One region of the Bradyrhizobium genomosp. III genome, then DNA from elsewhere that is predicted to be linked to it. Evidence: predicted binding sites of a transcription regulator. Region 1 holds the regulator's gene; each other region holds the start of a gene.
The links. Region 1 encodes LexA, which represses DNA repair genes until DNA is damaged. Its sites were predicted from a motif close to TGTTCNNNNTGTGTTCNG; they were not measured.

Region 2: a site for LexA is predicted at 7,301-7,318, ahead of IC66_RS0109590 (ribonuclease T2 family protein). Genes of this name have one in related genera too.
Region 3: a site for LexA is predicted at 3,836-3,853, ahead of IC66_RS0118855 (YifB family Mg chelatase-like AAA ATPase). Genes of this name have one in related genera too.

The regions. Positions count from the first base shown of each region.
Region 1 is NZ_AJQF01000336.1:24,928-35,826, reverse strand. It holds gene IC66_RS0127185 (alpha-hydroxy acid oxidase) at 1-1, shown strand, start outside; gene IC66_RS0127180 (HAD-IA family hydrolase) at 16-639, shown strand; gene IC66_RS0127175 (hypothetical protein) at 809-1,015, shown strand; gene IC66_RS0127165 (molybdopterin molybdotransferase MoeA) at 1,239-2,450, shown strand; gene lexA (transcriptional repressor LexA) at 2,627-3,328, shown strand; gene IC66_RS47195 (hypothetical protein) at 3,891-4,325, shown strand; gene IC66_RS0127150 (GAF domain-containing protein) at 4,542-5,483, shown strand; gene IC66_RS0127145 (ComEC/Rec2 family competence protein) at 5,493-7,769, opposite strand; gene IC66_RS0127140 (DUF2171 domain-containing protein) at 7,862-8,095, opposite strand; gene IC66_RS0127135 (SgcJ/EcaC family oxidoreductase) at 8,298-8,684, opposite strand; gene IC66_RS0127130 (glutamine--tRNA ligase/YqeY domain fusion protein) at 8,692-10,368, opposite strand; gene gltX (glutamate--tRNA ligase) at 10,535-10,899, shown strand, end outside.
Region 2 is NZ_AJQF01000099.1:341-10,376, reverse strand. It holds gene prmB (50S ribosomal protein L3 N(5)-glutamine methyltransferase) at 1-571, opposite strand, end outside; gene IC66_RS0109625 (molybdenum cofactor biosynthesis protein MoaE) at 571-1,053, opposite strand; gene moaD (molybdopterin converting factor subunit 1) at 1,057-1,308, opposite strand; gene pgsA (CDP-diacylglycerol--glycerol-3-phosphate 3-phosphatidyltransferase) at 1,305-1,922, opposite strand; gene uvrC (excinuclease ABC subunit UvrC) at 2,020-4,074, opposite strand; gene IC66_RS0109605 (outer membrane protein) at 4,324-4,947, shown strand; gene IC66_RS0109600 (cold-shock protein) at 5,062-5,277, opposite strand; gene IC66_RS0109595 (23S rRNA (adenine(2030)-N(6))-methyltransferase RlmJ) at 5,546-6,406, opposite strand; gene IC66_RS0109590 (ribonuclease T2 family protein) at 6,562-7,254, opposite strand; gene IC66_RS0109585 (hypothetical protein) at 7,386-7,847, opposite strand; gene IC66_RS0109580 (hypothetical protein) at 8,033-8,332, shown strand; gene IC66_RS0109575 (DUF3617 domain-containing protein) at 8,378-8,908, shown strand; gene IC66_RS0109570 (ATP-binding protein) at 8,974-10,036, opposite strand, start outside.
Region 3 is NZ_AJQF01000217.1:724-11,622, reverse strand. It holds gene IC66_RS0118865 (PAS domain-containing hybrid sensor histidine kinase/response regulator) at 1-1,541, opposite strand, end outside; gene IC66_RS0118860 (hypothetical protein) at 1,668-2,141, opposite strand; gene IC66_RS0118855 (YifB family Mg chelatase-like AAA ATPase) at 2,239-3,777, opposite strand; gene IC66_RS0118850 (PilZ domain-containing protein) at 4,005-4,250, shown strand; gene IC66_RS0118845 (tetratricopeptide repeat protein) at 4,430-5,203, shown strand; gene IC66_RS0118840 (AAA family ATPase) at 5,225-6,514, opposite strand; gene IC66_RS0118835 (CpaD family pilus assembly protein) at 6,511-7,245, opposite strand; gene IC66_RS0118830 (type II and III secretion system protein family protein) at 7,301-8,818, opposite strand; gene cpaB (Flp pilus assembly protein CpaB) at 8,832-9,656, opposite strand; gene gshB (glutathione synthase) at 10,122-10,899, opposite strand, start outside.

The DNA.
Region 1 (10,899 bases):
AGTGAAAAGGACGCAATGACATCGCTCTCTCCCGGCAGCGCGGATGCGCTGCTGTTCGATCTCGGGCGCGTGGTGCTCGACATCGACTTCTCCAAGGCGATCGCCTGCTGGGCGGGACATGCCGGCTGCCAGCCCGAGGCCATCGTCGCGCGCTATGTGCGTGACGAGGCTTACCGGCTGCACGAGGTCGGCAAGATCAGCGACGAGGACTATTTCGCTTCGCTGCGTGCTTCGCTCGGCATCGGCATTTCGGACGCCCAGTTCCTGGAAGGCTGGAACGCGATCTTCGCCGGCGAGATGCCTGATATCGCCGAGCTGCTGCCGCGCGCGGCGAAACAGATGCCGCTCTATGCCTTCTCCAACACCAACCGGCCGCATGTTGACTATTTCTCGAAGGAATATGGCGAACTGCTCGGCCATTTCCGCGCGCTGTATCTGTCGTCCAGCATCGGCCTGCGCAAACCCGACGCGGAAGCCTTCGACCATGTCGTCGCCGCGATCGGCGTGCCCGCAGCACGTATCGTGTTCTTCGACGACCTCGCCGAGAACATCGAAGGCGCGCGGTCGCGCGGGCTGACGGCGGTGCATGTGACGTCGCCGCGCGACGTCGAGAACGCCTTGAAGGCATTGGGCATCTGACGATCTCCGCTCATCGGGAGGCGCCAACGTCGGGCAGCCTTCCCGGACCCAATTTTGCCCAAAATGAGGAACCAGAGCGCTTTGTGCATTTTTGTACGGAGTTCCGGGAACGGAATGGCCCCTTCCGGACTCTTGAGTCCGTTGGGACTTCTACACCGGACTTATGGACGTGCTGGGCAAAACCTATCTCACCAAGCAAGCCTCTCTCCTGCTTGAATTCGCAAGAACCACCTCGGATTCTGACCTTTCCGCCAAGCTGATCAGCAAGGCCGCCGACCTGAAATCCCAGGCCGATCCGCTGCCCGACAAGGATCAAGGGCCGAAGGCTCCCGACGTCGCGATGGACGACGGGCCGGACCGGCCGAGCGGGAGTTGAGCGATGCCGGCCGTGGCACTCGTCATTCTCGTCCTCGCCATCGCCACCCTCCTGCCGATCGGCCTCGTTCTCTGGATCATGCCACGCCAGGCCTGAGCCTGCCTTCGATCCAGGGCCGGAAAGCGGCAAGATAAATTGTGCCCGCATTTTTGCCTCTGCTCCCGCGCTCGGCTAGAAGACTGTCGGAACATTTCGTCCGAACGTGCCGAGCAGGAGTTTCGCCGTGGCCTTGATGCCGGTTTCCGACGCCCTTGCTGCGGTGCTGGCGGGTGCAGAGCCGCTGCCTGCAGAGATGGTTTCACTCGACGAAGCCTACCATCGCGTGCTCGCGCAGGACGTCGCTGCGCGGCGCACCCAACCGCCCCAGGCGATGTCGGCGATGGACGGCTACGCCGTGCGCGCGGCCGATGCGGCAACGATCGATTCCAGGCTGACGATGATCGGTGAGGTCGCAGCGGGCCGTCCGTTCACGGAAAGGGTCGGCGCCGGCGAAGCCGTGCGGATCTTCACCGGCGGCGTCGTTCCCGACGGCGCCGACGCAGTCGTGATCCAGGAGGACACGATCGCCGAGGGCAAGCACATAACGATCAAGGAAGCCGCGATCGTGGGTCGGCACATCCGCCCCGCCGGCGTTGATTTCCGCGAGGGTGACGTCCTCCTGCGCAAGGGAACCCGTCTGACAGAGCGCGATCTCGCCCTCGCCGCTGGAATGAATCACCCGCAACTCGCCGTCTGCCGTCGTCCGAAGGTCGCGATCCTCGCCACCGGCGATGAACTGGTGATGCCGGGCTCGACGCCCGGGCACGGCCAGATCGTCTATTCCAACGGCTATGCCCTGCACGCGCTCGCCCGCAGCGAGGGCGCCGAGACCATCGACCTCGGTGTTGCCGCCGATACGCTGGAGGCCACCACCGCCGGCATCCGCCGCGCGCGCGAAAGCGGCGCCGACGTCCTGGTCACGACCGGGGGCGCATCGGTCGGCGACCACGATCTGGTCCAGCAGGCGCTGAAGGACGAAGGCATCGCGTTGGCGTTCTGGAAGATCGCGATGCGGCCCGGCAAGCCGATGATGCACGGACGCTTAGGGACGATGGGCGTCATTGGCCTGCCCGGCAATCCCGTGTCGTCCTACGTGTGCGCCTTCCTGTTCATGGTGCCGTTGATTCGCGCGCTGTCGGGCCGTTCGGTGATTCATCACCATCGCGAGCGCGCCGTGCTGGGCCGCGATCTCGGCGCCAATGACCAGCGCGAGGATTATCTGCGCGCGCGCCTGGAGCCGCGCGACGACGGCACGCTCGTCGCCCTTCCCGTCAGCCATCAAGACTCCTCTCTGCTTGCGAATCTTGCTGCAGCACAGGTACTTCTCGTGCGCGCACCGTTTGCGCCAAAGGCCGAGGCCGGCAGCCCCTGCGAAGTGCTGCGGCTCCCCGTCTGAACTGCGCGGCCACACGCATTCCGCGAGTTTCGCTCTGTTCACGGTAAATTAAGCAGTTGCGGAACATGTATCGAACATATAGTGTCCGTTCATGATTTGTTTCGAGGATGTAGCGGCTTATCGCTGAACTCATCGTCTCGGAATCGAACGACATCAACCGGGGGACTTTGGTCGAGATGTTAACGCGCAAACAATACGAGCTTCTGCGGTTCATCAGCGAACGCTTGAAGGAAAGCGGCGTGCCGCCGTCCTTCGACGAGATGAAGGATGCGCTCGACCTGCGCTCGAAGTCAGGCATCCACCGCCTGATCACCGCACTCGAGGAGCGCGGCTTCATCCGCCGGCTGCCCAACCGCGCCCGGGCCATCGAAGTGATCAAGCTGCCGGAGCTCCAAGCTGCCGCCGGCAACCGACGCGGCTTCACGCCAAGCGTCATCGAGGGCAATCTCGGCAAGCTACGCGCGAGCTCCAGCCCGTCCGCGGACGAGGGCGAGCGGCCCGTTGCGGTGCCCGTGATGGGCCGCATCGCGGCCGGCACCCCCATCGAGGCGTTGCAGACCCGCAGCCACACCATCAGCGTGCCGCCGGACATGCTCGGCTCCGGCGAGCATTACGCGCTCGAAGTGCGCGGCGATTCCATGGTCGAGGCCGGCATCCTCGACGGCGACATGGCGCTGATCCAGCGCAACGAGAGCGCCGATACCGGCGACATCGTGGTGGCGCTGATCGACGACGAGGAAGCCACGCTCAAGCGCTTCCGCCGCCGCGGCGCCTCGATCGCGCTGGAGCCCGCCAATGCCGCTTACGAGGTGCGCATCCTGCCGCCGAACCGCGTGAAGATTCAGGGCAAGCTGATCGGGCTTTACCGCAAGTACTGATACCGGAGTCTTCAGCGCCTCGCGCGCGCCTTCGGTCGGCATCGCCGATCAGAGATTGGAGCGGATGATGGTCCGCTCCGGCTGGATAGTCTTTCTGGTTCTGCACAGATTGTCCGGCCCCTCCCCCTTTTCGCGACATCCTCGGCAGGCCGCGGGAAGCAACATCGCTTCGCGGCCTTTCGAGTTCGAGGGGGACAGCCCAAATGCGCCGGATCGTTTGAGCGCAGCCGCAGCAACGCTGGTCGCATCATCATGTCGGCTAGGACACGGCCGTGATCCAGAAAATCCGCAACGACCGCAATGCAGCGCGCACGCAGCCGAGCTGACGATACTCGGGCTGGCTGGTTTCGCCGGTCGTTGACGCGCGCCTGCCAAATGCACGGAAGCCGACTTTGTTCCTATCGAATTCGGAAAAGATGGAAAAGATAATGTGATCGGGGCTCGCGGATCCCAGCCGCAGATTTGCCTACAACCAAGCAGACCGTCACGTGCTTCCACTCTGGTAGGGGCCTGCGCCTCCAAAAGGGGTGCGGGTCGCTATCTCTGCATAGAGGAGCACCCGATGTGTGACTACAGCCTGCATGCCGTCGCGACGCGCCCCGCAGAAGTCGGCGAGACGATCGTCACGACAACATTCCGCGGCACCTCGACGCGCGGCTTCGCCTCCGAAGCCGATCTCTCCGTCGCGGTCTGCCTGCTGCCGGGAACGGAGCTCGCCTTCGCCGATAACGTCCGTTACGACAACCGCTGGATCTGGACGCGCACCGTCAACTCCCGCGTCGGCAAGTTCGGCAAGATCGATCCGCACATTCCCGATCGCCATCATGATGCGATCGAATTCCCGGACGGCAAATCCGTGCTGGTGACGCAGCTCGTCGAGGGCCAGCGCGCAACCGTGCTGCAACTGCCGGTGACCCAGCCGATCGGCGAGCGCGAGCACAAGCCGCAGATCATCGCCGACAGTCGCCCGACGGTCACGCGACTGCCGATCGGCTGACGCCCTCCGGCCCGGCGGGTCCGGGGCCAGGATTGAAATGCCGTCGCCGGCCGATGCCGGCGAGCCCGGTGGGTTTGTGTTTCACGAAATTCGATCGGCGAGCGCCGCCGCACCTCGTCGCCGCACGAAGTTTGGGCCGTCCTGCCTGAATTTTGAACCTCCGCTCCGCAGCCAAATGACCGATGCTGTCGTGGTTTGAGGCGGCGGACACGCTCGATGAAAACCTTTATTCGCGTTGTTGAACTCTGGGTGCCTGACCGGACGCGCATGCGGCTGGAATTCGGCGGCGGCCTTTACGATGAAGGGCTGTCCGCGTTCAAGGCCGTCAGCGAAGAGCTGCACTTCGGATATGACGAGGGGCTTCCAGGCAAGACCTGGGCCTGCGGCCATCCCGTCATCCTCACGAAATTCGCCAACTCCTATTTCAAGCGGACCGATCAGGCCGTCGCCGCCGGCCTCACCTGCGGCGTGGCGGTGCCGGTGTTTGCAGGCGAATTTCTGCAAGCCGTGATGGTGCTGTTCTGCGGCGACGACGAGGCGCATGTCGGCGCGATCGAACTCTGGCACAACGATCCTGATCTCTCCCACGAGATGGGCCTCGTCGACGGCTATTACGGCGCGGCGGACATGTTCGAATTCAACTCGCGCCACACTAAATTTCCTCGCGGCTTCGGACTTCCCGGACGCACCTGGAAGGCGGGCCTGCCGCTGATCATCAAGGACCTGCACGACGCCAAGAGCTTCCTGCGCTGGGAGGACGCAGCCAAGGTCGGGATCAATCTGGGTGTCGGCGTGCCCTACCGAACCGGCACCGACCAAACCTGGGTCCTGACTTTCCTCTCCGCGCAGGCAACGCCGATTGCGCGACGCTTCGAGATCTGGGTCCCGAACGAGGCCCGTTCGGCGCTGGTCTTTCGCGCCGGCGATTGCAGCGCGCAGACCGACCTTGCCGCCCGCTATGCCGCCAATTCCATTGCCAGAGGCGAAGGCAGCATCGGCGGCGCCTGGGCCGCCGGCATGCCCGCGCTCAACGACGATCTCACTCATGACGGCTCGATCGCGGGCTCTGAGGCCTGCGCAGCCGGGCTGAGCCGAATGGTGGCCCTGCCGGTCATCGGCAAGGCAAAGCTCGAAGCCGTGCTGGCCTGGTATCTGTAATCGATGGCGTCAATCGTCGGCCTGCAAGTCGGTCTCCGATGGCGTTGCGTCGCGGCTGCGGGGAGCCGCCTTCTGCGCAAGGCTGCCGTCGAAGTCACCTTCGCCCGCACCGGCCGGTAACCACGGGCGGTTCGTGCCTCTTGCCCTCACCGCCTGAACCGAAAAGCCGTCGCCACGCTGGGTCAATGCCAGCGCGCCCTGGCGAGCGAGCCGCTGCCGATCCACCACCATCGCCGCACAATCGTGCGGCGCGGGCCTCGACGTCACCACCAGTGCAGCCCGGTTGCAATCGTCCGCCAACGCGTCGATGCGCGAGGCCAGCGCGACCAGCCGTCCGTCTGCGAGCGGCGTTACGCAGCCCGACTCGTCGCACGATATGCCGCTCGCCAGCGCGCTACTGCCGGCATCGCGCGGATCGGCGTCGGCAGCCAACCACTCCCTCAGCACGAAATTGTCCTTGCCTGCCCTGATCAGATGCAAACGCCCGTCCCCGCCCCGCACCGCGACGCTCGCGCCGTCCCCGGCAATCAGGATATCGGGCTGCCGCACCGACAGCCCCCAGCCGATGGAAACCAGCAGCACGACGGCACCGCCCCAGCGCAACGGCGTGCGCAACAGGCCCATCACGATGACCCCCAGGCTCGCTGCGATCAGCGGCGCGATGCCGAACGCCGGGATGCGGCCGACCGCGCCCGGCAATGCCGCCACCCAGCGCGAGACCGTGACCATCCAGTCGATGCCGATCCCCATCAGCCACCAGAACACGCCGTCGAGCCCGAACGGCGCTGCGAGCAATCCCAGCAGCCCCGCCGGCATCACCAGCGCCGAGACCACCGGCATCGCACCGAGATTGGCGAGCACGCCGTAGGGCGTGACGCGGTGGAAGTGGAAGGCGGCGTAGGGCGTGGTCGCAAGCCCGGCGATCAGCGAGGCCAGGAATAGCATCGCGATCTCGCGGCCGCCCCACATCGCGACGCGCGCGGTCGCCGAATGATCGGGTGAGGCAAACAGGTTCGGCATGCCGATCTGTACCAGCGCGACGAGACCGAGCGTCGCGGCAAAGGACATCTGGAAACTCGGATGCACAAGCGCTTCCGGCGCGACCGCGAGCACGATCAGCGCCGCCACCGCGAGCGTACGGAAGGTGATGGCGCGGCGATCGACCATCACGGCGATCAGCACCACCGCCGTCATGAAGAACGAACGTTGCGTCGCGACCTCCGCGCCAGACAAGAGCAGATAGAACGCAGCCGCCACCAGCGCTGCGGCCGCCGACCATTTCTTGATGGCAAAGCCGGCCGCCAGTCCCGGGATCAAGGCCAGCAGTGCGCGCACCGCGAAGAAGACGACGCCGGCGACGACCGCCATGTGATAGCCGGAGATCGACAACACATGGCCGAGCCCCGAGATGAACATCGCGTCGTTGACCGGCGTGGAAATCGCATCGCGCCGCCCGGTGAGCAGCGCTGTCGCGATCGCGCGGTTGTCGCCCTCGAGCGTGGCGCGGATGCGGGCGTCGATCGCATCGCGCAGGCCCTGCATGAAGGCGCCATAACGCAGCCGCAGGCCGCCGGCATCGGGCGGGACTGAAGCCGTGATCGCGCCCATCACGAAGCCGGAGGCGCCGATGCCCTGAAAGAACATGTCGCGCGAAAAATCGTAGCTGCCGGGGCGCACCGGCGAGAGCGGCGGCATCAGCCGCGCCTTGAGCTGCACGAAGCTGCCGACCTCGGGCGCAGTGCCCTTGCGCACCGACAGGCGGACGCGTTCCAGCTTGACCTCGCTGCGCTGCGCCTCCATGGCCGTGACGCGCAGCACGAAACGATCGGTTCGCTCGCGGATATCGCGGGCCTCGACGAAACCCGACAGCGACACTGAATAGAGCGGCTTGGCCAGCACGGGGTGGGCGATGCGCGCCGTCTTCCAGGTTGCCACGGCAAAGCCGGAAGCGACCGCCGCAATCATGATCGCAGGCGCAAACAGCCGGCTCCGCCGCAACAGCACCGCGCCAAACGTGAGCGCGATCGCCGTCGCAGCAACGACCCACAGCACCGGCTCATGATCGGCGGCAAAATAGAGTGCGATGCCACCGCCAAAGGCGACAGGCACCCACGGCAACAGTCGCCCGGCGCCGGCCTCCGCGCGGGCCCATTCACGCAGCGTCTCGACGATTCCCGACCAGGCGCCAAAGCCCGCCGGCACCAAGCCGCCCGCCTGCGCAGCACGACCGACCGGCCACGTCCCGGCTATACCCTGGGACCGTGCTGGCCGGCCCGGCTCCGCCATCCCTGCACCCTACGCGACGCGATTGTCGCCAAGGCTACCGGAACGTGCGGCCGCGCGAATAGCGGTACAAATCGAGAACGAAGGGACTCCCCCTACTTTTCCTCTTCCATCGTCACGGCGACATCCGCCTTGGCCGACAGCCGCACCTTGTTACCCTCGACACCGGCGACGAGGCCCTTGTCGATGAAATGATGGTGGCCCTTGTGGCTGCCCTCGCCGCTGTCCTTCTTGGTCAGCTTGATGCGATTGCCTTCGACCTTGTCGACCGTGCCGACATGAACGCCGTCGGCGCCGATGACTTCCATATGCTCTGCAATGTTCTGCATGGTGGGATCCTTGGTTGGAGCCACCTCAACGCGCGGAGAGAGCTTCGGTTCGTATTCTGCTGCCATTCCGGGGCGCGCCACTTGGCGCGAGCTATGATGCGCAATTGCGCATCGGAGAATCCATAACCACAAGCTGGGGTTATGGATTCCGGGCCTGGCCCTTCGGGCCATCCCGGAATGACAAACTGATGAAGAGCGCCAATCAGATCAGCGGCGCCTTCGCCGAAGCGTGGTGATTGACGATCTTCCAGTCGCCGTCCTCGCGGACGATGACCCAGCTCATCTTGACGACGAGATCAGGGCGCTCGCCGGCGAGGTCGAACGAGATGGTCGCGGCCATGTTGATCAGATCGGGGCCGGCCTGCGCTGCGTTCACGTCGGAGAATACGGCGCTCGGCTTGCGCCAGCGCGGCAGGCCGTTGAAGTAATCGGCAACACCGTCCCTGCCCCGATAGAGTTTCGGGTTCGAACCGAAGAAGAACGCGTTTTTCGCATAGAGCGACGAGAGCGCGGCGGCGTCGAGCGTCGCGAAGCCGGCGCACCATTTCGCGATGATGGCGGAAACGATGGCGTCGGCTTCGTTGCTCATATGCGCATCACCCTTTTGCGACTTCCTTCGCGAAGGTGTCGCGCAGGCCGATGGTGCGGGAGAACACCGGCTTGCCCGGCGTCGAGTCCTTGTCGCGGACGAAATAGCCCTGCCGCTCGAACTGCATCGGCTCGGTCGAATTGCTCGCTGCGACCGATGCCTCGATCCGAGCGTCGCTGAGGATCTCCAGCGAGTTCGGATTGAGATCGGCCGCGAAGTTTTGGGCGTCCGGGCTCGGATTGGCGAACAGCTGGTTGTAGATGCGGATCTCCGCGGGCACCGACGCCGCCGCCGGCAGCCAATGCATCGTCGCCTTGACCTTGCGGCCGTCGGGCGCGTTGCCGCCCTTGGTCGCGGGATCATAGGTGCAGCGCAGCTCCACCACCTCGCCCTTGTCGTTCTTGATCACGCCGGTGCACTTGACGAAATAGGCGTAGCGCAGTCGCACCTCGTTGCCCGGCGACAGGCGGAAGAACTTCTTCGGCGGGTTCTCCATGAAGTCGTCCTGCTCGATATAGAGCTCGCGGCCGAACGTGATCTTGCGCGTGCCGGCGGACGGGTCATCCGGATGGTTGATCGCCTCGAGCTCCTCGGTCTGCCCTTCCGGATAGTTCTCGATCACCACCTTGAGCGGCCGCAGCACGCCCATGCGTCGCTGCGACGTGCGGTTCAGCTCCTCGCGGATGCAGAACTCGAGCATGCCGACGTCGACCACGCTGTTGGCCTTGGCGACGCCGATGCGCTTGACGAATTCACGCAGCGCGGCCGGCGGCACGCCGCGGCGGCGCATCCCCGCCATGGTCGGCATCCGCGGATCGTCCCAGCCCGCGACATGGCCGTCGCGGACGAGCTGGGTCAGCACGCGCTTGGACAGCAGCGTATAGGTCAGGTTGAGCCGCGCGAATTCATACTGGTGCGGCTGCGACGGCACCGGCAGTTTTTCGATGAACCAGTCGTAGAGCGGCCGGTGGTCCTCGAACTCCAGCGTGCAGATCGAATGCGTGATGCCCTCGATCGCGTCCGACTGGCCGTGGGCATAATCGTAGCTCGGATAGATGTGCCACTTGGTGCCGGTGCGCGGATGATGCGCATGCAGGATGCGGTACAGCACGGGATCGCGCAGATTGATGTTGCCGGCTGCCATATCGATCTTGGCCCGCAGCACCCGCGTGCCGTTCGGGAATTCACCGGCCTTCATGCGGCGGAACAGGCCGAGGTTTTCGTCCACACTGCGGTCGCGGAACGGCGAGTTCTTGCCGGGCTCGGTCAGCGTGCCGCGCGAGAGGCGGATCTCCTCCTGGGTCTGGTCGTCGACATAAGCGAGGCCGTCGCGGATCAGCTGCTCCGCCCATTCGTACAGGCGGTCAAAATAGTCCGAAGCAAAGAACAGGTTCTTGCCCCAGTCGAAGCCGAGCCAGCGCACGTCGGCCTGGATGGAATCGATATATTCCTGCTCTTCCTTGACCGGGTTGGTGTCGTCGAAACGCAGATGGCAGCGGCCCGGAAACTCCTGGGCGATGCCGAAATTCAGCGCGATCGACTTGGCATGACCGATATGCAGATAGCCGTTCGGCTCCGGCGGGAACCGGGTCACGATCTCCCTGTATTTGCCCTGGTCGAGGTCGGCCTGGACGATGTCACGAATGAAATCGCGCCCAACCTCAGCTGCCACCGGTTCTGTCATTACGAAAATCCTGTCGGGAAATCAGCGGTTCTTCTGCCAAATTCGGGAGGCTGAGCCAAGAGCTTAAGCAGGCCTCAAGCGGGGCCTGGCAGGTCCGCCGGCGGGCTTTGTTTATGTCCCGTTCCTGCTATACACCACCGCCTCCAAAGCATAGGCCCTGCCAAGAATGACCAATTCCGTCGTCACGCGCTTCGCTCCCTCGCCGACCGGCTTCCTCCATATCGGGGGCGCCCGCACCGCGCTGTTCAACTGGCTGTATGCGAAGAAGCACGGCGGCAAGATGCTGCTCCGGATCGAGGACACCGACCGGGAGCGCTCCACGGAGGCGGCGATCGGCGCCATTCTCGACGGTCTGAAATGGCTGGAGCTCGGCTGGGACGGCGAGGTCACCTACCAGTTCAGCCGTGCCGCGCGCCACCGCGAGGTCGCCGAGCAGCTGCTCGCCGACGGCAAGGCCTATCGCTGCTACGCGACCGCAGAGGAACTCGCCGCCATGCGCGAGAAGGCGCGCGCGGAAGGGCGCACCCGCCT
Region 2 (10,036 bases), on a different contig from region 1:
CCTCGAACGCGCCCTTGGAGATGTCGACGGCATCGACGGCGGCGTTCGGGAAATGATGCGCGGCGAGGATGGCGAGGCATCCCGATCCCGTGCAGAGATCGAGCACGCGCTCGACGCCCGTAGGGTCGTCGATCAGCGCTCCAGCATTGCCTTCGCCGCCGAAATGCGACTCGAGGAGCTCGCCGATGAAGGAGCGTGGAACGATGACGCGCTCGTCGACATAGAAGGGCAGGCCGCGCATGTAGATCTTGTTGACGAGATAGGCGGCCGGCTTGCGCGTGGTGACGCGTTGATGGACGAGGTCGAGGATGGTCTTGCCCTCCGCCGCCGTGACCCGTGCGTTGGCAAAAATCTCGAACTGCTCGGGATTGAGATGCAGCGCTTCGCTCACCAGGAAGGCTGCTTCGGCAATCGGATCGGTCGTCCCGTGCGCAAAGGCGAGCTCGGCTTCGACAAAGCGGCTCACCCCGTAGCGGACGAAATCGAGCAGCGTGAGAAGTTCGCCCGGGCCGACTTTGGCGAGCTTGGGCGCGGCGCGGCCGCCGACGGTCTTTTTGGATGCTTTTGCCATCAGGATCGGGTCCAGCGCGCGGCGGCCTCGTCGTCACGGGCGTGGGCCTCGACCCAGCCGGTGCCGGCTTCGCTCTCTTCCTTCTTCCAGAACGGGGCACTGGTCTTGAGGTAGTCCATCAGGAACTCGGCGGCATGGAATGCGGCCTGGCGGTGCTGCGAGGCGGTCAGCACCAGCACGATGTTCTGGCCCGGCATGAAGCGGCCGACGCGATGGATCACGGTGACGCCGTTCAGCGGCCAGCGCGAGGTCGCCTCGTCGGCATGACGCCTGATCTCTTCCTCGGCCATGCCAGGATAGTGCTCGAGCGTGAGCGCGGCGACCTTGGCGCTGTCATCGTCCGCGCGGCAGATGCCGGAGAAGCTCACGACCGCGCCGATGTCGGTCCGGCTCTTGGTCAGGACCGCGATCTCGCGCGCGATGTCGAAATCGTCTTCTTGAATACGGATGGTGACGGGGCAGCTGGCGACAGGGGAAGTCATGGCCTAGCCGCCGGTCATCGGCGGGAAGAACGCGATCTCGCGGGCGCCCGCGATCGCGGCATCCGATTTGACATGGGCATGGTCGATCGCGGTGCGGATCACCTTCGGCTTCTCGAATGCGTAGGCATAGGCCTCGCTCTGGCCGGACAGCCAGGCGATCAGCTCCTCGACGGTGCGCACGGTCGCCGGCGGCTCGATGGTCTCCTCCGCCTTGCCGACGCGCTCGCGCACCCAGGCGAAATATTTCACCTTCATCCCTCGTCCTCCTTGATGAGGTGATGGATGCCGGCGCGGAAATAATCGTAGCCGGTGTAGATAGTCACGATCGCCGAGGCCCACAGCAGCGCGAGGCCAATCATCGAGACGACGGGCACCACCTCGTCGCCGGCGGGTCCCGCGAGCAGGAAGCCGATGGCGACCAGCTGGACCGTGGTCTTCCACTTCGCAAGCTTGGTCACGGGCACGCTGACCCTGAGCGCGGCGAGGTATTCGCGCAGGCCCGAGACCAGGATCTCGCGGCACAGGATGACGATGGCGGCCCACAACGACCAGCCATGGATGATGCCGTCGGCGGCCAGCATCAGCAGGCACGAGGCGACCAGCAGCTTGTCGGCGATCGGGTCGAGCATCCGGCCGAACGCCGATTGCTGATTCCAGATTCGCGCGTAATAGCCGTCGAGGTAATCGGTGACCGCGGCCGCGATGAAGAGGGCCACCGCCACCCAGCGCAGCCAGAGCGGCTGATCCAGAATCGACTGCGCATAGATGCATCCGACGACAACCGGGATCGCGGCGATCCGGCCATAGGTCAGGATGTTGGGGAGGGACATCGCGCGGCTGGTCGTCCCTCGTGTGGTGGCGATGTTCATCCGTCCTACCAATACCGCTGCTGCCTGAACGTCAACCGTCCCGCGCCCCAAATGAGGTGCGGACACGACGATCATATGACTGCGGTCCCCCTTTAATTCATCCCGGCTGGGGATGGAAATACTCGAAAATCCTGCGCGCGCTCTCGGCACTGACCCCCGGAACCTTGCCGAGATCGGCGATCGAGGCCCGTTCGATCTCCTTCAGGGTTCCGAAATGATGCAGCAAGGCACGTTTGCGTGACGGGCCGATGCCCGGAATTTCCTGCAAACCAGCCTCGCGGATATCCTTCTTGCGCAGCTTGCGGTGAGAGCCGATGACGAAGCGGTGGGCCTCGTCGCGCAGCCGCTGGATGAAATAGAGCACGGGATCGCGCGGCTCCAGCTTGATCGCCTCACGCTCCGGCATGAACAGGGTCTCGCGGCCGGCATCCCGGTCCGGTCCCTTGGCGACCGACATCAGCGACACCTGGGTCAGGCCGAGATTTGCAAAGATCTCGCGCACGGCGTTGAGCTGGCCGCGGCCGCCGTCGATGATGACGAGATCGGGCCATTGCGGGAAATCGTCGTCCTTGGCTTTGGCCGCCCCTTCCTCGGGCGGATTGATCAGGCGCTTGAAGCGCCGCTCCAGCACCTCGCGCATCATGGCGAAGTCGTCGCCCGGCGTGATCCCTTCCGACTTGATGTTGAACTTGCGGTACTGGTTCTTCACGAAACCGTCGGGGCCGGCGACGATCATGGCGCCGACCGCATTGGTGCCCTGGATGTGGCTGTTGTCGTAGACCTCGATGCGCTTGGGCGAATGCGGCAGGCTCAGCGTCGTGGCGATGGCGTCGAGCAGGCGGCTTTGCGTGGCGGTGTCCGCGAGCTTGCGGCCGAGGGCCTCGCGCGCATTGGTCAGCGCGTGGGCGACGAGTTCCTTCTTCTCGCCGCGCTTGGGCGCGGTGACCTCGATCTTGTGGCCGGCCTTGATCGAGAGCGCATTGGCGAGCAGCTCGCTCTCCTCGATCTCGTGCGAGAGCAGGATGTTCCTCGGCGGCGGCTTGTCGTCGTAGAACTGGGCGAGGAAGGAGCCGAGCACCTCTTCGGGGGTGTACGTCTTCTCCGCGCGCGGAAAATAGGCCCGGTTGCCCCAGTTCTGGCCGGTGCGGAAGAAGAACACCTCGACGCAGGAGAAGCCGCCCTCCTGATGGATGGCGAACACGTCGGCTTCCTCGACGGTGCGCGGATTGATGCCCTGCTGCGACTGGATCGCCGATAAAGCGGCGAGGCGGTCGCGGTAGAGTGCGGCGCGCTCGAACTCGAGCTCACCGGACGCCTTCTCCATCTCGCCCGCAAGCTCCTGCTTCACCGCATGGCTCTTGCCGGACAGGAAGTCGCTCGCCTCGCGCACCAGGGTCGTATAGCCGGGAAAGTCGATCTCGCGGGTGCAGGGGCCGGCGCAGCGGCGGATCTGGTAGAGCAGGCAGGGCCGGCTGCGGCTCTCGAAGAAGGAATCCGTGCAGGAGCGGATCAGGAAGGCGCGCTGCAGCGCCGTGATGGTGCGGTTGACCGCGCCGGCGGAGGCGAACGGACCGAAATAGCGCCCGGGCCGGCTCTGCGCGCCGCGATGTTTCAGGATCTGCGGCGCCCAATGGTCACCGGTGATCAGGATGTAGGGAAACGATTTGTCGTCGCGCAGCTGCACGTTGAAGCGCGGCCGCAGCTGCTTGATGAGGTTGGCTTCCAGCAGCAACGCCTCGGTCTCGGTGTTGGTCGAGACGATCTCCACGGTGACCGTGGCCGCGATCATGCGCAGGATGCGGGCCGGCTGTGGCGCATTCTGGCGCGCATAGTTGGAGAGGCGCTTTTTGACGTTCTTGGCCTTGCCGACATAGAGCACGTCGGCATTCGCATTGAGCATGCGATAGACGCCGGGCGAGGTCGGGGCGAGCCGGACCGCGCGCTCGATCGCCTCATGGCCGGACGCCAGCGGGCCTTCGCCGACGGCGCCGCTCTCTTCCAGGATATCGGGCAGCCGCGCATCGTCCTCGTCATCGCCGCCGCTGGTGGCGGGATCGAGATCCGGAGGCGTCTCGGCTGGGACGTCCGGCGCGGTGCCAAGCACGGGTTTGGGCGCGCGGTCGTCCGGATTGTCGGTGGAATCGTGAACCATGGAGCGAATTTAGGCGCTGGGGGTGCCGATTTGAAGTTCCGGCCGTGCGGCACGCACAGGATGGCGGCGCAGTTCCCGGTAACGCTTGCTTAAGCCTGTTAACAGCGCGGTAACCCGGCTTAACAGCCCTTTAACTTAAAACTCTCGATAAATCTTACCCGAAAAGGTCGTGGTTCCGTAACGATGCGGTTTGCCTGGCGCGGCGGCGCGGGCGCCGCACCGGTGACGGCAGTTGCGTTGGAGTGTGTGATGAAGAGGCTCGTTGTGGGCGCAGCCGCGTTGGTTGCCGCCGGCTGGACAGCTTCGGCGGAGGCCGCCGACATGAATTACGGTCAGCGCGCGCCCTATACCGTCAACCAGCCGCTCAACGCGTATAGCTGGGCAGGCCCCTATCTCGGCGGCAACATCGGCTATGAATGGGGCTCGGTGGACAACAACCCCTCGAAGCCGTCGGGCTTCGTCGGCGGCGTGCAAGCCGGTTACAACTTCCAGAATGGCCCGTTTGTGTTCGGCGTCGAGGGCGACATCCAGGCCGCCGGTGCCGACGACACCTTCGCACCGTGGAAATTCTCCAATCCGTGGTTCGGCACCCTGCGCGGCCGCGCCGGCTATGCCTTCAGCAACGTGCTGTTCTATGGCACCGCCGGCCTCGCCTTCGGCGAGCTGCGTGCGCAGACCTTCGGCTGGACGGAATCGCACACCACCGCCGGCTGGACCATCGGCGCCGGTGCGGAAGTCGGTCTGGCCCCCAACTGGAGCGCCAAGCTGGAATATCTCTACATCGATCTGTCGACGACACAGTTCGCAATTACAGGGGTGTCAAACGGCTATAGCGCCAGCGTTGTGCGCGCAGGCGTGAACTATCGTTTCTGATAGCTGAAGAAGAAAATACCGGACCACAACCTCCCGGCCGCTCGCGGCCGGGAATTTTTTGCGCCAGGTATTTTTTGCGCCAAGTATTGCGCCGAATGTTGTGCGTCAGGCCCGCTAGGACAGGATGACCAGATTGACCGCCTTCGGTCCCTTCCCCTTCTTGTCGGGTTCGACTTCGAAAGTAATACGCTGTCCTTCCGCAAGGTCCTTCAGTCCGGCTCGCTCCACAGCAGTAATATGTACGAATACGTCGCGGCCGCCGTCGTCAGGCTTGATGAAACCGTAGCCGCGTTCGCCGTTGAAAAACTTGACCGTTCCCGTCATGGCCATCGGGAAACTCCCCCTCATTGCTCCTCCGCCGCGACGCAGACTCACGTCACGACATGACCGGGCACTACGGAGCCCGGGAGCTGGCCATCCTTGGGCGGACCGCTGGCGGTCCGGCCGGATCTTTCTTAGGCCTTCACTCCGCCGCAACCATTCGCGGAAGCGGAACGTAAAGCCAGTCACGGAAACAGCATAATACGGTTCTCTGCAGATTGACTACCGCTCCTGCATATTTTTCCCAAGAATGCCGGAGTGTTACGGCTTCTTGGCTCTAGGGCTTGGGCACCTCCAATCGGAATCTGGCAGCACCACCTTGGCCGAGCGGCATTTCCAGCTCGGGCAGGATCGTCTTGAGCTCGCCCCGCAGCGTGTAGGGCGGATTGACGATCAGGAGCCCGGTGGAGGCGAGAGCCCCGCCATCGAGCTGAGGCGCGACGCTGAACTCGAGGCGCAGACAATTTCCCGGCGGCTTTGCTGCAGCTGCGAGCCGCGCCACCGTTTGGACCAGTGTGTCGGTGGCACGCCGGTTCTTGGCGGGATACCAAATGACATAGATGCCGGTCGGCCATTTCGCGAAGGCGGTGGAGAAGGCTTCGCCCAGCCGCTCGAACTCGTCCTTGGCCTCGAAGGGCGGATCGATCAGCACGAGGCCGCGCCGCTCCTTCGGCGGCACGAAGGCCGGCAGCGCCACCCAGCCGTCGAGGTCGACCACGCGCGCCTGTTCGTCGCGGCGCAGCACGGCGATCAGCGCTTTCCGCGCCTTCGGCTCGAGCTCGCAGGCGACGAGTCGGTCTTGCGGCCGGAGCAGGCCGCGCGCAATCAACGGCGAGCCCGGATAGGCTTTGAGCTCACCCTTCGGATTGAAGGCGCGGACGATATCGAGATAGGGTTGTACCAGCGCCAGGGTCTCGTTCGACAGGCGTGCCTGCATCAGCCGCGCGATGCCGGTCAGCCATTCGCCGCCCCGGCGCGCCTCGTCGCTGTCGAGATCGTAGAGGCCGGCGCCGGCATGGGTGTCGATGACGCGGAACGCCCCCGGCTTGTCCTGCAGATAGGTGATGATGCGCGCCAGCACGATGTGCTTGATGACATCGGCGAAGTTGCCGGCGTGGAAGGCGTGACTGTAATTCATGGCGGAGAGTTACGACATCGCGCGATGAAAGTAACTGCCGTCATTCTCCGGGGCGGTGCGCAGCACCGAGCCCGGAATTCATTTCGCCACCGGCTATGCGGGACAATGGATTCTTCGCGCTTCGCGGCCCCGGAATGACGGTCTGAGAAGTCGGCCTATCCGCCCCTGATCGGCGGCATGGTCACCTGATCGCGGCGGCAGGTGCGGCGTTCGATCTCGTCGCAAGCGCGGAATTGCAGGTCCTTGCTGAGGCAGATACGGACCTCGGACAGCCGCGTCCGGTTGCAGGTGACCGAGACGGCGGCATTGCTCAGTCCCGGATTGGCCTTGATGAAGGCTTCCTCGACCTCCGCCGGCGCCACGGACTTGGCCTGCGGCAAATCGAGATATTCGGTCGGGATCTTGATCGCAGCGCGCGCCTTGCGGATCGTCTCGAAATAACTGCGGCCCTCGAGGCCCGAGCAGGTGCCGTGCTTGTCCCATTCGTTGAAGATCAGGCCCGGCGCCGGCATCAAATCGAGCATCGAGGAGACGATGCTGCGGTTCAGCCGCGGTGCGGGCCGCTGGCAATATTCCGGGAAGCCGTTCTCATATTGCGGCCACAGCCCATGCACCACGAAGGCGTAGGGCCGACCGCTGCACTGGATCTGCGAGCGGCCGCCACGCTCGGCCGCCTCCTCGCAGAACGAGGGCGACCACGATAGCGACAGCACATAGAAGTCGAATTCGCCGGGCGCGTTCTGCCGCTTGTCCTGGGCGCTTGCGCTGCCGGCGAGCAAGGCCAGTCCGGCGGCAAGGGTCAGGGAGATCACGAGACGGGAAAACAAATGCAATCTGGAATGAAACATGGCGACGCCCCTCAACTAGACTGTGCGAGGAAGCCTAGCAGGCGATGGGAACATTTCAAGAACAAAATTCCGGCGGCCGCCGTTCGGCGCCTCGAGCGACCAATCAGGGCTTCCTAATCAGGGCTTCCTGATCAGGGCTTGGCGGCGCGGCAGGCCGGATTGTAGGCCCAGTTGCGGTCGAGCCCGACCACGCACCATTCGACGCCGTTGCCATAGCCGGCGAAGCCGCCATCCTCGATGATCGAGAAGTGCACCTTGCGCACCTTGCCGTCATTGAGCATGGCCTCGCCGGTGCAATAGCGGCGCGGAATGTTGTCGGACTGCCAGGGCCGGAATGCGGTCTCGCGAACGGCGGAGAAGCCGGTGATCCTCAACGAGGAATTCCAGAACGTGCTTTCCTTTTCCCAGAACTGGGTAGCGATGGTCGGTAGCGCCCTGTCGCAATCGGCGACGGCGCCGTCATAGCGCGGTCCGCTCAGCCAGAAGTTCAGCTCCAGCGGATTGGCGGCCCTGGCCTCACCGAGCGACATCGCTCCGAACATGAGGCCGAGCACAGCGGCATAGCGGAGCAATTTCAGGAGGGGGGCGCGCATGGTCAATCCGGACAGCTAAGGTCTTGCGAAGGTTGGACGGTGCCGCGAAGGCCGGGGGAGGTCAAGTGCAGCGCGGCAACACTTCGCCAGGAGTTGACCACAACTTCGTGGTTGGCAGGGCTTGGGTTCTTTCCACTTTCCTTCCGGCACCGTAAACTGGCGACCAGCCAATTGGAGTGACGGGAATGCGAATCATTGCGGCCGCGGGTCTTCTCGCCAGCCTGGTTGTCTCGGGCATGATGGCGAGCCAGTCGGCGCGCGCCGATTATGTGCCGCCATTCAAGGGCAACGACACCGGCGGCATCATCGCCTATTCGATGGCCACCCAGGTCGACGCCCGGCAGGCCGCGGTCGACCACTGCGCGCGCTACGGCAAGGTCGTGAAATTCCTGGCGGTGCAGGCCTATGAGGGCGGTTACATCTCGTTCTCCTGCCGCTGGGTGCCGTATGGCGCCGCCGACCAGCCGATCCGCACGCTCTACTGAGGCGCTGTCGTAACGCCGCACTCTCTCAGCCGGGAGCCTTTTCACATGACGCGCAAACTCGCTTTGCTCGGCTCGGCCCTTTGCCTCGTGGTTTCGGCAGGCGGTGCCTTTGCCGACGACCTGCCGGTGCGCAAGGCCGGTCTTTGGGAGATGAAGCTGGTCACGAGCGGCTCGCCCGTGCCCGAGATGACCATGCAGCACTGCACCGACGAGACCGTCGACAAGGAGATGAGCAACAACGTCTCCCCGATGGCCAAGCAGATCTGCGCCAAGCAGGAGATCAAGAAGACCGCGACCGGCTATGTCAGCGATTCCGAGTGCAGCGTCGCCGGCGTCAGCACGACCTCGCATGCCGAGATCACGGGCGATTTCAACTCGGCCTATACGGTGAAGACCTCCTCGCACGCACAAGGCGGTGTCGCCGGCGCTGCGGGACGCGATACCACCATGACGCTGCAAGCCAAATGGCTTGGGGCCTGCAAACCGGACCAGAAGCCCGGCGACATCGTGATGCCCGGCGGCTTCAAGATGAACGTGCGCGACATGGATAAGCTGAAGGCGCTGCTGCCGAAGTAGGTAAGCGTTGCCCCGAAACCGGGCGCTCCCTCGCCCCGTTCTTACGGGGAGAGGTGAGGCTGCAGCTACACCGGTATCCGCACGCTGGCCCGCAATCCCCCCATCGGACTGTCGCCGAGGGTGATGTCGCCGCCATGCGAGCGGGCGATGTCGCGGGCGATGGCAAGGCCAAGGCCCGTGCCGCCTTCATCCTGGTTGCGGGCGTTGTCGAGCCGCAGGAACGGCTTGAACACTTCTTCGCGCAAATGCGCGGGAATGCCGGGGCCGTCGTCGTCGATCGTCACGGTCAAATAACGGTGATCGCGCTGGCCGGTGATGGCGATGGCCTTGCCGTAGCGCGCCGCGTTGGTGACGAGATTGGCGAGGCAGCGTTTGAACGAGGCCGGCTTCACCGTCACGACGGGCAGGCCGTGGAAGGCGACGGTCGCGGTGTGACCGTGGCGCTCGGCGTCGCCGCGCAGCTCCTCGAGCGCCTGCGCCATGTCGGTCGGCTGCGACTGCTCGCCGGAATCGCCGCGGGCGAAGGCGAGGTAATCCTCCAGCATCATCGACATTTCGTCGACGTCCTTGCGCATGCCCTCGAGCTCGGGGCTGTCGCCGATCAGCGCCAGCTCCAGCTTGAAGCGGGTCAGGATGGTGCGCAGATCGTGGCTGACGCCGGCGAGCATCGCGGTGCGCTGCTCCATGGTGCGCTCGATGCGCGACTTCATCTCGAGGAAGGCGACCGCCGCGCGCCGCACCTCGCGCGCGCCCCTGGGGCGGAAGTTCGGCGCTTCGCGGCCCTTGCCGAAGCTTTCGGCGGCGTCGGCAAGACGCAGGATCGGCTTGATCTGGTTGCGCAGGAACAGCACGGCCACGATCAGCAAAATCGAGGAGGTGCCGACCATCCAGAACAGGAATATCTCCGAGTTGGAGGCATAGGCGGCGCTGCGCTGCGCGAACACGCGCATCACGGCATCGTCGAGCTGGATGCGGATCTCGACGAGATTGGAGCGGCCGACCGTGTCAATCCAGAACGAGCGCCCGATCTGGCGGCCGAGCTGCACCGACAGCGTCTGGTCGAGCAGCGAGAAGAACGGCTTTGGTCCCGGCGGCGGCATGTCGCCGGCGGGCAGGAAATCGACGACG
Region 3 (10,899 bases), on a different contig from region 1:
AGCAGCGCTTCGGCGACCGCGGCATCCGTAATCATGCAGGTCTGGCCACCCCAGCGCTCGAGGCGCCGCGCGATCAGCGAGGCCTCGATGCCGTCGGCGACGAGGAGCATCGACTTGCCGGTGAGGTCGGGACTTGGAAAGGCCGTCTGTCCCCCGCTGGCTTGCGACGGCGGAAGCGGCACCGCGATCTCGAAGGTCGAGCCTTTGCCCGGCTCGCTCGCGAGCGTGATCCGGCCGCCCATGCGCTTGACGATGCGCTCGCTGATGGAAAGGCCGAGCCCGGTGCCGCCATAGGTGCGGGCGACGCGCTCGTCGGCCTGCTCGAATTCGCGGAAGATGCGCTGCTGCGCCTCCGGCGCAATGCCGATGCCGGTGTCGCGGACCAGGAAGCTGACCTCGTTCGGCCAGATGCCGGGCTCGACGATCAGCGCGACGCCACCGCTCGCGGTGAACTTGATGGCGTTGCCGGCGAGGTTGAGCAGCACCTGGCGCAGCCGCGCGGCATCACCGACCACCTCAAGCGGCAGGCGCTCGTCGACATAGGCGGCGATCTCGAGCGCCTTGGCCTGCGCGCGGGGCGCGAGCAGCTCGGTGATCTCCTCGACCAGGGTCGAGAGCGCGAAGGGACGCTGCTCCAGATCAAGCTTGCCAGCCTCAATCTTGGAATAGTCGAGCAGTTCCTCGATCAGCGCCATCAAGGCTTCGCCCGAGGTTTTCACCGCCTTGGCATAGGTCGCCTGCTCCGGCGTCAGATTGGTGTCGAGCAGGAGGCCGCCCATGCCGATGATGCCGTTCAGGGGGGTGCGGATTTCGTGCGAGGCCATCGCGAGGAAGCGCGATTTGGCGCGGTTGGCGGCGTCGGCCTGGTCGCGCGCGTCGGACAGAGCGCGTTCGGTCTCGGTGCGGTCGGTGACGTCGCGCCCCACGCTCTGCAACTCGGCGGGCTGTCCGGCATCGAGGCGGACATAGCCCTCGCGCCAGGCGATCCAGCGCGCGCCGAGCGGGGTTGCGATCTTCTGGTCGTGGATGCGTGTGCCGCTGCTCTCGCGGGCGCTGTCACCCTGCTCCAGCACGTCGAAATCGAAGCGCGTGCCGACCAGCGCGCTGCGCGCCTGTCCTGCGAGCGCGCAATAGGCTTCGTTGGCAAAGGTGATGCGGCCATCGGTAGCGCGCAGCACGATGAGGTCGCCCTGCTGCTCGAACAGGCTGCGGGCGCGTTCTTCCGCCTCCTTCAGCTCCCAATTGCGATCGATCAGCGCCTCGTTGTGGGCTGCGAGGCTACGCAGCCGCTTGCCCACGAAACGCAGGCGCATGCTCAGCGTCGCAAGGCCGAGGCAGGCGAGCGCGAACAGGAAGCTCGCGCCGATCGCAAAGGTGTGGGGATCGTAGCCGGAGTTCTCGGACCGGCTGCCGGACACGAAGCCATAGGCGCCGCCGAAGGTCGCCGAGAAGATCATGAAAGAGCGGATCGCGAAAGCGATGCGGGGATGCTGTCGCCTGAAGCGGCGCATGCGCACCTTGATCCGGAACGTCCGACCCATCGCCACCGACCCCGACTCTTCTTCGAAATACCGCCACCCGCCGTCTGCGACGATGTCGCGCCGACCTTGCGAACAGCTTGAGGCTTTGGCGCTGCCTCCAAACAGGGTTGACCAGGTGTTAATGGCTCAGAGCGAGGCGGCCTGGAGCGGGAGCGGGCGATGGCCGCCATGGGCGCCGACGATCAGCGCCGCGGCCTCGCGCTGCGAGAACGACTTCGAGCGCACATAGATGCGGTAATCCGCCGGCCCTTCGGTGGAGAGATAGATCACCTGGCCGCCATCGACGGGCTGAGCGGCAATCGAGACAAGGCGCGTCGAGGGATTGGCCTGACAGGAATCCGGCTCGGAACCGAGACCGTCGTCGACCACGGCGAAGTCCGCAGTATCGGCATCGTCGGTGATCTGAACCCGCACCGTGGCCCGGGCGGGATCCTCGGTGAAGGCGACATGGACGCCGGCGGTCCAGAACAGGGAGGTGAGCTCGACCGAGGTTTCGCCGAGGGCGATGCAGGGATGCGACACCGATCCGATCTCCGCGCGGGCGAACACCGCAGCCGCCAACAAGGGAACAACCGAGGCCAGGATCTTGAAACGCAACATGACACTCTACTCGCCGAGGCCCCGGGGAACTCATTGGGCCTTATGGTTTGCAGAGCGTAAAGGAAACTCGTTACCGCCGGGTTGATGCGCGGAATGATCAAGCCATCTGGCGCACATCCTCCGCGAGTGCGCGGTAGGACAGCGCTTCGGCGAGATGCAGCCGGCCGATCTTGTCGGCGCGATCGAGGTCCGCCAGCGTGCGCGCCACCCGCAGCACGCGGTGATAGCCGCGCGCCGACAGCCGCATGGTCTCGGCGGCGTCGCGCAGCAATTTGGCGCCTTGCGCGTCCGGCTTTGCGATCTCCTCCAGCACAGAGGCAGGAGCCTCGGCATTGGTGCGGACACGGGGCAGGCCGGCATCGGCATAACGCGCGAGCTGGATGTCGCGCGCCGCCGCCACGCGGGCGGCGACTTCGGCGGAGCCTTCTGCCGGTGGTGGCAGGATCAGATCGGCCGCGGTTACGGCGGGCACCTCGATGCGCAGGTCGATACGGTCCATCAGCGGGCCGGAGATGCGCGCCTGGTAGTCGCCCGTGCAGCGGTCGACGCGGCCGCGCTTGCAGGCATAGCCCGGCTCGAACGCGTTGCCGCAGCGGCACGGATTCATCGCCGCGACCAGCATGAAGCGGGCAGGGTAAGTGACGCGATGATTGGCGCGCGACACCGCGACCTCGCCGTTCTCCAGCGGCTGCCGGAGCGAATCCAGCACGCGCGGATCGAACTCCGGCAATTCGTCGAGGAACAGCACGCCCTGATGTGCCAGCGAGATCTCGCCGGGCTTTGCGCGCATGCCGCCGCCGGTGAGCGCAGCCATGCTCGCGGAATGATGCGGCGAGCGGAACGGCCGCTTGACCGTCAGCGCGCCGCCCTCGATCTCGCCGGCGACGGAGGCGATCATCGAGACCTCGAGCAGTTCGCTCGGTGACAGCGGCGGCAGGATCGAAGGCAGGCGCGCCGCCAGCATCGATTTGCCGGCCCCGGGCGCCCCGATCATGAGCAAGTGATGCCCGCCGGCGGCGGCGATCTCCAGCGCGCGCTTGGCGCTTTCCTGGCCCTTGATGTCGCGCAGGTCGAGCGTGGAGGCGGCGGGCTCATGCACCTTCGGTGACGGCCGCGACAGCACCTGGGTGCCCTTGAAGTGGTTGGCGATCTGGATCAGCGAGCTTGCCGCGATGATCTGGATGTCCGGGCTCGCCCATGCCGCTTCGGAGCCGCACGAGGCCGGGCAGATCAGCCCTTCCTCGCGCATATTGGCGCCGAACGCGGCGGGAAGAACGCCGGCCACGGGCGCGATCGAGCCGTCGAGGCCGAGCTCGCCGAGCACGGTGAAGCCGGTCAGCGCATCCGGCGGGATCGCGCCGATCGCCGCCATCAGGCCGAGTGCGATCGGCAGGTCGTAATGGCTGCCTTCCTTCGGGAGGTCGGCCGGCGCCAGGTTGACGATGATCCGCCGCGCCGGCAGCGCCAACCCTGAGGCAATTAGCGCCGAGCGCACCCGCTCGCGCGCCTCCGACACCGCCTTGTCCGGCAGGCCGACGATCGCGAACGCCGGCAGGCCAGGCGCGACCTGCACCTGCACGTCGACCGCGCGGGCCTCGATCCCCTCAAAGGCGACGGTGGAAACCCGCTGAACCATGCTCAAACCAGCCTGCCCTTTCGCACAATTAGGGGTAGCAGAGGCAGGCCCGCTCCGCAAGAACAATACGGGAACGATCCCGGAGGGTGAGCAAGCCCTAACCAATCGTAAACACCACGCCGACACTAAGCCTCGAATGCCGGCTTCTGTCCTCAGCACATTCCAACGAATGTCCGCTATTCCTGAGGCTGCGGGATGGGCCGTGGTCTAACGGGTGAACAATTCAAATGCTTGCAAATCGCCGGAGAAGCGAACGTCGGGTATGCAGCCGGCTCGCCAAGATCCATTTTGGCGCGGGCTCGCTGCCGCGGGACTGCACGATCACCGATATTTCGGATGGCGGCGTGAAGGTGGTGGCGGAATTCCTGGAAGTGCCGCCGCAATTCACCATCATTTTCGCACCTGATTATTCCCGCCAATGCCGCCTGCGCTGGCGCATCGGCTGCGAATTCGGTGCCGAGTTCACCGACTAAAGCGCGATGCGATGAGGACCAATCGTCGTCGCGCTTTAGGTTGTTGTTTAAGCATGATCTTTCCGGAAAACCGCTGCGCACTTTCCGGATCATGCCTTGAGGTCACACAGGCCGCGTCCTTAACGGGACTTTAGCGTTAATCGGTAAGCATCTCTGATCAGTTGCCGAGTGATCAGAGTATGTCCAAGCGTTCGTCCCTCGCCTCTCCCCCGGCGAGATTGCTGCTTCCCGCACTCCTGGTGCTTGTCCTCGGCGGTTGCCAGACCGCCGGCATCGAGGATGTGACCGGTGCGCTCGGTGTCAGATCGGAAACGGCGGTCAAAGCCGACGCCAAGCCAGAGATGGACGCCTTGCGCGAGCGCTATCGCGCCAAGCCCAGTGATCCCAACGTTGCGCTCGCCTACGGCAAGGCGCTGCGCGAGACCGGCCAGCGCGCGCAGGCGGTTGCGGTCATGGAGCAGGCGGTGCTCGCCCATCCCAGCAACAAGGCGCTGCTCGCCGGCTATGGCCGCGCGCTCGCCGACAGCGGCAATTTCCAGCAGGCCTTCGACGTCCTCAGCCGCGCGCATGCGCCGGAGGATCCGGACTGGCGCATCCTGTCGGCGCAAGGTGCGGCGCTCGATCAGCTCGGCCGCAACGAGGAGGCGCAGCAATATTATGCCGCGGCGTTGAAGATCGTGCCGGACGAGCCGACCGTGCTGTCCAATCTCGGCCTGTCCTATATGCTGCAAAACAATCTGCCGAAGGCCGAACAGGTGCTCGGCCGCGCTTATCAGCGCAATCAGAACGATGCGCGGGTCCGCGCCAATCTCGCGCTCGTGCTGGGATTGCAGGGCCGCGAGGCCGAGGCCGAAATCCTCGTGAAGGCAGATTTGCCGCCGGACCAGGCCGCGGCCAAGGTCGCGGCGCTGCGGCAGCTGCTGGCGAAGAAGCAGCAGCGGGCGGACAAGTAGTCCGCCCCTTTTGGTGTACGCTTACGACGCCTTGCGATGCGGCGCCGAGTTGCGGCTTGACTTGCCCTTCAACTTCTTCAGCAGCGGTCCGAGCAGCGAGCGCTTCGGCTTCTTCACCTCGCCGCGGCCGGCGAGGCGGTTCGCCATGTTCTGGAACAGCTCGGTGGTGCGGTGGTTCTTGGAGACCTCCGCGATCATCTGGCCGTTATTGGCGGCGGTGGAGAACAGCTTTGAATCGAACGGGATCACCGCGATCGGCTGGCTTTCCATGGTCTTGGCGAACGCCTTGACCTCGATCTCCGCGCGCTTGTGCATGCCGACCTGGTTGATGCAATACAGCGGCGGCCGGTCGTTCGGCCGCGCCGCCTTCAGCACGCTCAGCATGTTCTTGGTGTTGCGCAAATTGGCGAGATCGGGCTCGGCCACGATGACGATGTCGTCGGCGTTCACCAGCGCGCGCCGCGTCCAGCCGGACCATTGGTGGGGAACGTCGAGCACGATGCAGGGCGTGGTCATGCGCAGCGTGTCGAACACGGCGTCGAAAGCTTCGGCGCCGAAATCGTAGACGCGGTCGAGGGTGGCAGGCGCCGCGAGCAGGCTGAGGCGCTCGGTGCATTTGGAGAGCAGGCGCTCCATCAGCGCCGTGTCCGGCCGGTCCTGCGACAGCACCGCGTTGGCGATACCCTGCACCGGGTCCTGGTTGTAGTCGAGGCCCGCGGTGCCGAAGGCGAGGTCGAGGTCGATCACGACGGAATCGAGCGCGAGGTCACGCGCAATGGTCCAGGCCAAATTGTGCGCGACGGTGGAGGCGCCGACGCCGCCCTTGGCGCCGACCACCGCGATGACGCGGCCGGTGATGATGGCCTCGGAGGCCGAGAACAGACTGCAGATGGAGCGGACGACGTCGAGGGTTTCGACCGGTCCCACCACATAATCGTTGACGCCGCGGCGTACCAGCTCGCGATAGGGCGCGGTGTCGTTGGGATTGCCGATCACGACCACGCGTGTGCCGGGGTCGCAGACGCCGGCGAGGTCGTCGAGTCCCTCGAGGATGTCGCGCGTACCGTCGGATTCGATCACGATCACGTTCGGCGTCGGCATCGATTCATAGACTTCGATCGCCGCGGCAAGGCCACCGTCCTTGGCGGTGAGGTGCGCCTTGGCGAGCCGGCGGTCCTGCCCGGCCGCGGTTACCGCGGCCAGCGTCTTCTCGGTCTCGCAAAAGGCCTGCACCGAAATGCGGGGAACCGGCGCAATGTGTTCCTCGGGGTGCTGCGGATCGTCCGCTTCTTCGTCGTGGATGCCCGTCATTTGCCTGTGTCGCTGAGCTTGGCCCTGTCGGCCTCGGAATTGGGAGTCGAGATCGCAGTGCCCTTGCGGTAGCGATCAAAGGCGATGTCGCGCCGCGCGGTATAGGCCGGCGTCTCGGATCGCGGCTGCTCGAGGTCGGCCGGATTGTCGATCATCGCGGCGAGATTGCGCTGGCTGGCGCAGCCCAGATTGAAGTAGGGCCGGTTCTCGTTGTAGCCGGGATCGAGGATGTTGGGGCCGAGGTCTTCCGGCCACAGCCCGCAGGGGCCGGCGACCGCGGCGATCTTCGAATAGCTCAGGCGGATGGTGGGCAGCAGCCCGGGATCTTCAGGGCGATAGGGATGCTGGACGATGGCACGCGACGGCACGCCGCCGGATGCGAGCACGGAACGGATTTCCCGATAGGTCGCAGCCGCCGCGCGCGAATTCGCAGCGTCGACGGGAACGTCGACGACGACGGAGCCGGTGCCTTCGCGCACCCAGTCCCGGGCGATGCCCGCGACGTCCGAATGCTGCGCGGCCGACAGGCCGCCCCTCGCCTTGCCGACGAAGATCACGATCGACTTCTTGCCTTCCTGCACCGCGATCGGGTGGCGCTGGCGATAGTCGGTCGGCACCGTCTGGGTGACGATCTCGCCGGTGGTGTTGCAGGCGCCCAGCATGACGGAGAGCCCCGTCAGTGCCAGCGCGACGCCTAGATTGCGACGTCGATCGGCTGTGGTCTTCGTCATCGCTTCGTCCCCTCTTGCCCCGATTCCCGCCCCGTTCCCCAGCCGTCCGTTCGTCTCAGTCGATGATGAAGCCGAAATCGCCGGGCGCGCCGGCGATCGGATCGACGCGACGCGCGATGCCATAGAGGCGGTTCATGCGGCCGAGCAGTGCGGTCTGCGCGTCCGAGGCCGGCGCGAAGCCGTCGTCGGGCCGCGCCAATTCCTTCTGGGCGACCGCGCGCACCACATAGGGCGTCACGATCACCATCAGCTCGGTCTCGTTGTTGACGAAGTCCTGGCTGCGGAACAGCGCGCCGATGATCGGCACCTGGTCGACGCCGGGCAGGCCGTTGATCGCCTGCTTGGTCTGCTGCTGGATCAGGCCGGCCATCGCCATCGAGCCGCCCGAGGGAATTTCCAGCGTCGTCTCGGCGCGGCGAGTCTGGATCGAGGGGATGGTGATCGAGTTGCTCGAGGTCGAGGACACCGCCTGCGTCAACGTGATCGAATTCGTATTCGACAGCTCCGAGACCTCGGTCATCACGCGCAGGCTGATGCGACCTTCGCTGAGCACGACGGGAGTGAAGTTCAGGGAGATGCCGAACTTCTTGTAGGTGACCTGGGTGGTACAGACGTGGGTGACCGGATCGCAGGAATAGCCTGCCGGGATCGGGAATTCGCCGCCGGCGATGAAGGTGGCGGATTCGCCCGAGATCGCGGTCAGGCTCGGTTCGGCGAGCGTGCGCATGACGCCGGCGCTTTCCATCGCGCGCATGGTGGCGCTGACGGTGGCGACGCCCTTGGCGAGGCCGGCGACGCCGAGCCCGTTGCTGCCGACGATCGGTCCGCCCGAGACCGAGAACGGGTTGGAATTGTTGAAATTCACCACCGCGGTGCCGGCGTTCAGGCTGGCGCTGAGATCGACGCCGAGCTGCTTGACGATGTCGCGGCGCACTTCGCCGACGACGACCTTGAGCATCACCTGGTCGCGGCCGCGCACGACGATGCTGTTGACGACCTTGTCCGAGCCGCCGACCAGTTTTGCGGCGACCTCGCCGGCCTGCTGGGCCTCGACTGGGCTCGACACCGATCCGGTCAGCATCACGCTGTCGCCGACGCCTTCGATCTGGACGCCCGGCAGCGACTGGCGCAGGGCCGCGCGCATGCCGTTGAGGTCGCGCTTCACTGCGATGTCATAGGAGGCGACCTGCTGGCCGTCGGCGGTGAAGAACACGACGTTGGTCTGGCCGACCTGGCCGCCGATGATATAGGCGCGCTGGGCCGAGCGGATCACTGCATTGGCGATCTTGGGATCGGCCACCAGCACGTCCTTGACCTCGCGCGGCAGGTCGATGACGACGGATTTGCCGACGCCAAGCGAGAGAAAACGCGTCTTCGCCGACGCGATGGTCCCGACCGACGACACGCCGAGATCCGGTGCCTGCATCGGCGCCTGGTCGCCGACCGGCGCATCCGTCGCGCTGACGAGGTCGGGGGCTGCGAGCAGCCCCAGCACCAGCATCGTCCCCGTCCAGAACGAGCGCGTGCGCTTCCCCCGAAGGCGCAGGCCCATCCGATCATCCCCGTAGTTCATGCTTTCCCCATCATCACTTCTGTGACGTCAATTGCCGTGCCTGCACCCCGTAACGGATCACGTTCACGCCGCCCGCACGCTTGATCCCCTGGTCCTCGGGCGTGCCGTCGACTGCGTTGGCATCGACGATGCTCCGCAGCGCGAGCTGGAGCGTGCCGCCCTGGCGCGCGGCTGCGAGGACAGCGACCTGGTCGGGCCGGAGCTCGAGCGTGACGGTCTTGCCGACGACGGCGTTCTGGCCGTCCTTCTCCTTCGGCGCCTGGTCGATCGCGAGCACGCGAATGTTGGTCAGGATGACCTCGGACAGGACGAGGTCGTTGCCGCCGGTCGGACCGTTATTGTTGTTGGCGCCGTCGGGGTTCTTCAGACGGCGGGTCAGGACGATGTCGACGCGGTCATTCGGAAGGATGAAGCCGCCGGCGGCGGTCTCGGCTGAAATCTCGGTGGAAACGGCGCGCATCCCGGCGGGCAGGATCGCGGCCATGAAGCCGGAGCCGTCGGCCTTGACCAGCTTCTGCTCGCGGATCGGCTCGCCCTGCATCAGGGGGACGCGGGCGATCGAGCCGGCAATCTGGGTCTGCGCCTCGGGCCTGCTGTCGCGGCGAATGAAGGCACTGCTCGCGGTCGCCGCGGGCCAGGACTGCCATTGCAGATCCTCGGGCTTCACGGCCTGGCCGAGCCCGATGTCGTTCTTCGCGATCAGCACCTCGACGGTCGGCAGCTTCTCGGCGACGGGGAGGGCGGGCGCGGGCTTGTTGTCGAAGCCGCTCGCCAGATATGCAGCGACGCCGCCGGCGCCCAGCGCGATGACGAGTACGACAATGCGTGCGGTGTTCATACGCTTTTACTCTTACGCGGGTCACTCGAACCGCACCTGGCGGGTTCCCCGTGTCGATGAGTAGGGAGTAAAAGTATAAGGGGTGTTGCGAGGCCGAATGCGATGGCCGGCCTCGATGCTGGTTTTCGGCAGATGGTGAACGCGGCGTTATCCGGTCGGCCAGCAGCCCCGTAGATTCACGCAGTACGGAACGTCCGTTCGAATGACATGCGCGGCGTCATGGTGAACGGGTGGTTAGTGGTGTGTGGGTGCGATCATGCCAATGAGATCGCAGCGCGCTCCACAACATCGGTGTCGTCCCGGCGAACGCCGGGACCCATAACCCCAGGGAGCAGTTTGACGAAGATTGAGCGCCCGGTACCGCGACCAAGCTCCCCGGATAGATTCCGCGGTATGGGTCCCGGCGTTCGCCGGGACGACGTTGAGGAGAGTTCGCGCGCTCCGCAACGTCATCATTGCAGAGTGCTACTTCGCCCGCTTCTGTTCGATCACGTCCCAGACCTTCGCCGCAACATCGGGGCCGCCGAGGCGCGCGATGGCGCGGATGCCCGTCGGCGAGGTGACGTTGATCTCGGTGAGGTTGCCGTTGATGACGTCGATGCCGACGAACAACAGGCCGCGCTCGCGCAGCGCCGGTCCGACCGTGGCGCAGATCTCGCGCTCGCGCGGGGTGAGCTCGGTCTCCTGCGCCGCGCCGCCGCGCACCATGTTGGAGCGGAGGTCGTCGGCGGCCGGCACGCGGTTGACGGCGCCGGCGAACTCGCCGTTGACCAGGATGATGCGCTTGTCGCCGTGCCTCACCTCGGGGATGAATTGCTGGATCACCCAGGGCTCCCGGAACGTCACCGAGAACATGTCGAACAGCGAACCGAAATTCATGTCCTGCGGCATCACGCGGAACACCGCCGCGCCGCCATGGCCATGCAGCGGCTTCATGACGACCGCACCATGCTTGTCGCGGAACGCGTTGATCTCATCTAAGTCGCGCGAGATCAGCGTCGGCGGCATCAGCTGCGGAAAATTCATCACGAACAGCTTTTCCGGCGCGTTGCGCACCGAAGCGGGATCGTTGACCACCAGCGTCTTCGGATGGATGCGCTCCAGAAGATGCGTCGAGGTGATGTAGGCGAGGTCGAACGGCGGATCCTGGCGCAGCAGCACCACGTCAAAGCCGTTCAGCGCCTCGCGCCTGGGCTCGCCGAGCGTGAAGTGATCGCCCGGCTCGTCGCGCACGGTCAGGAGC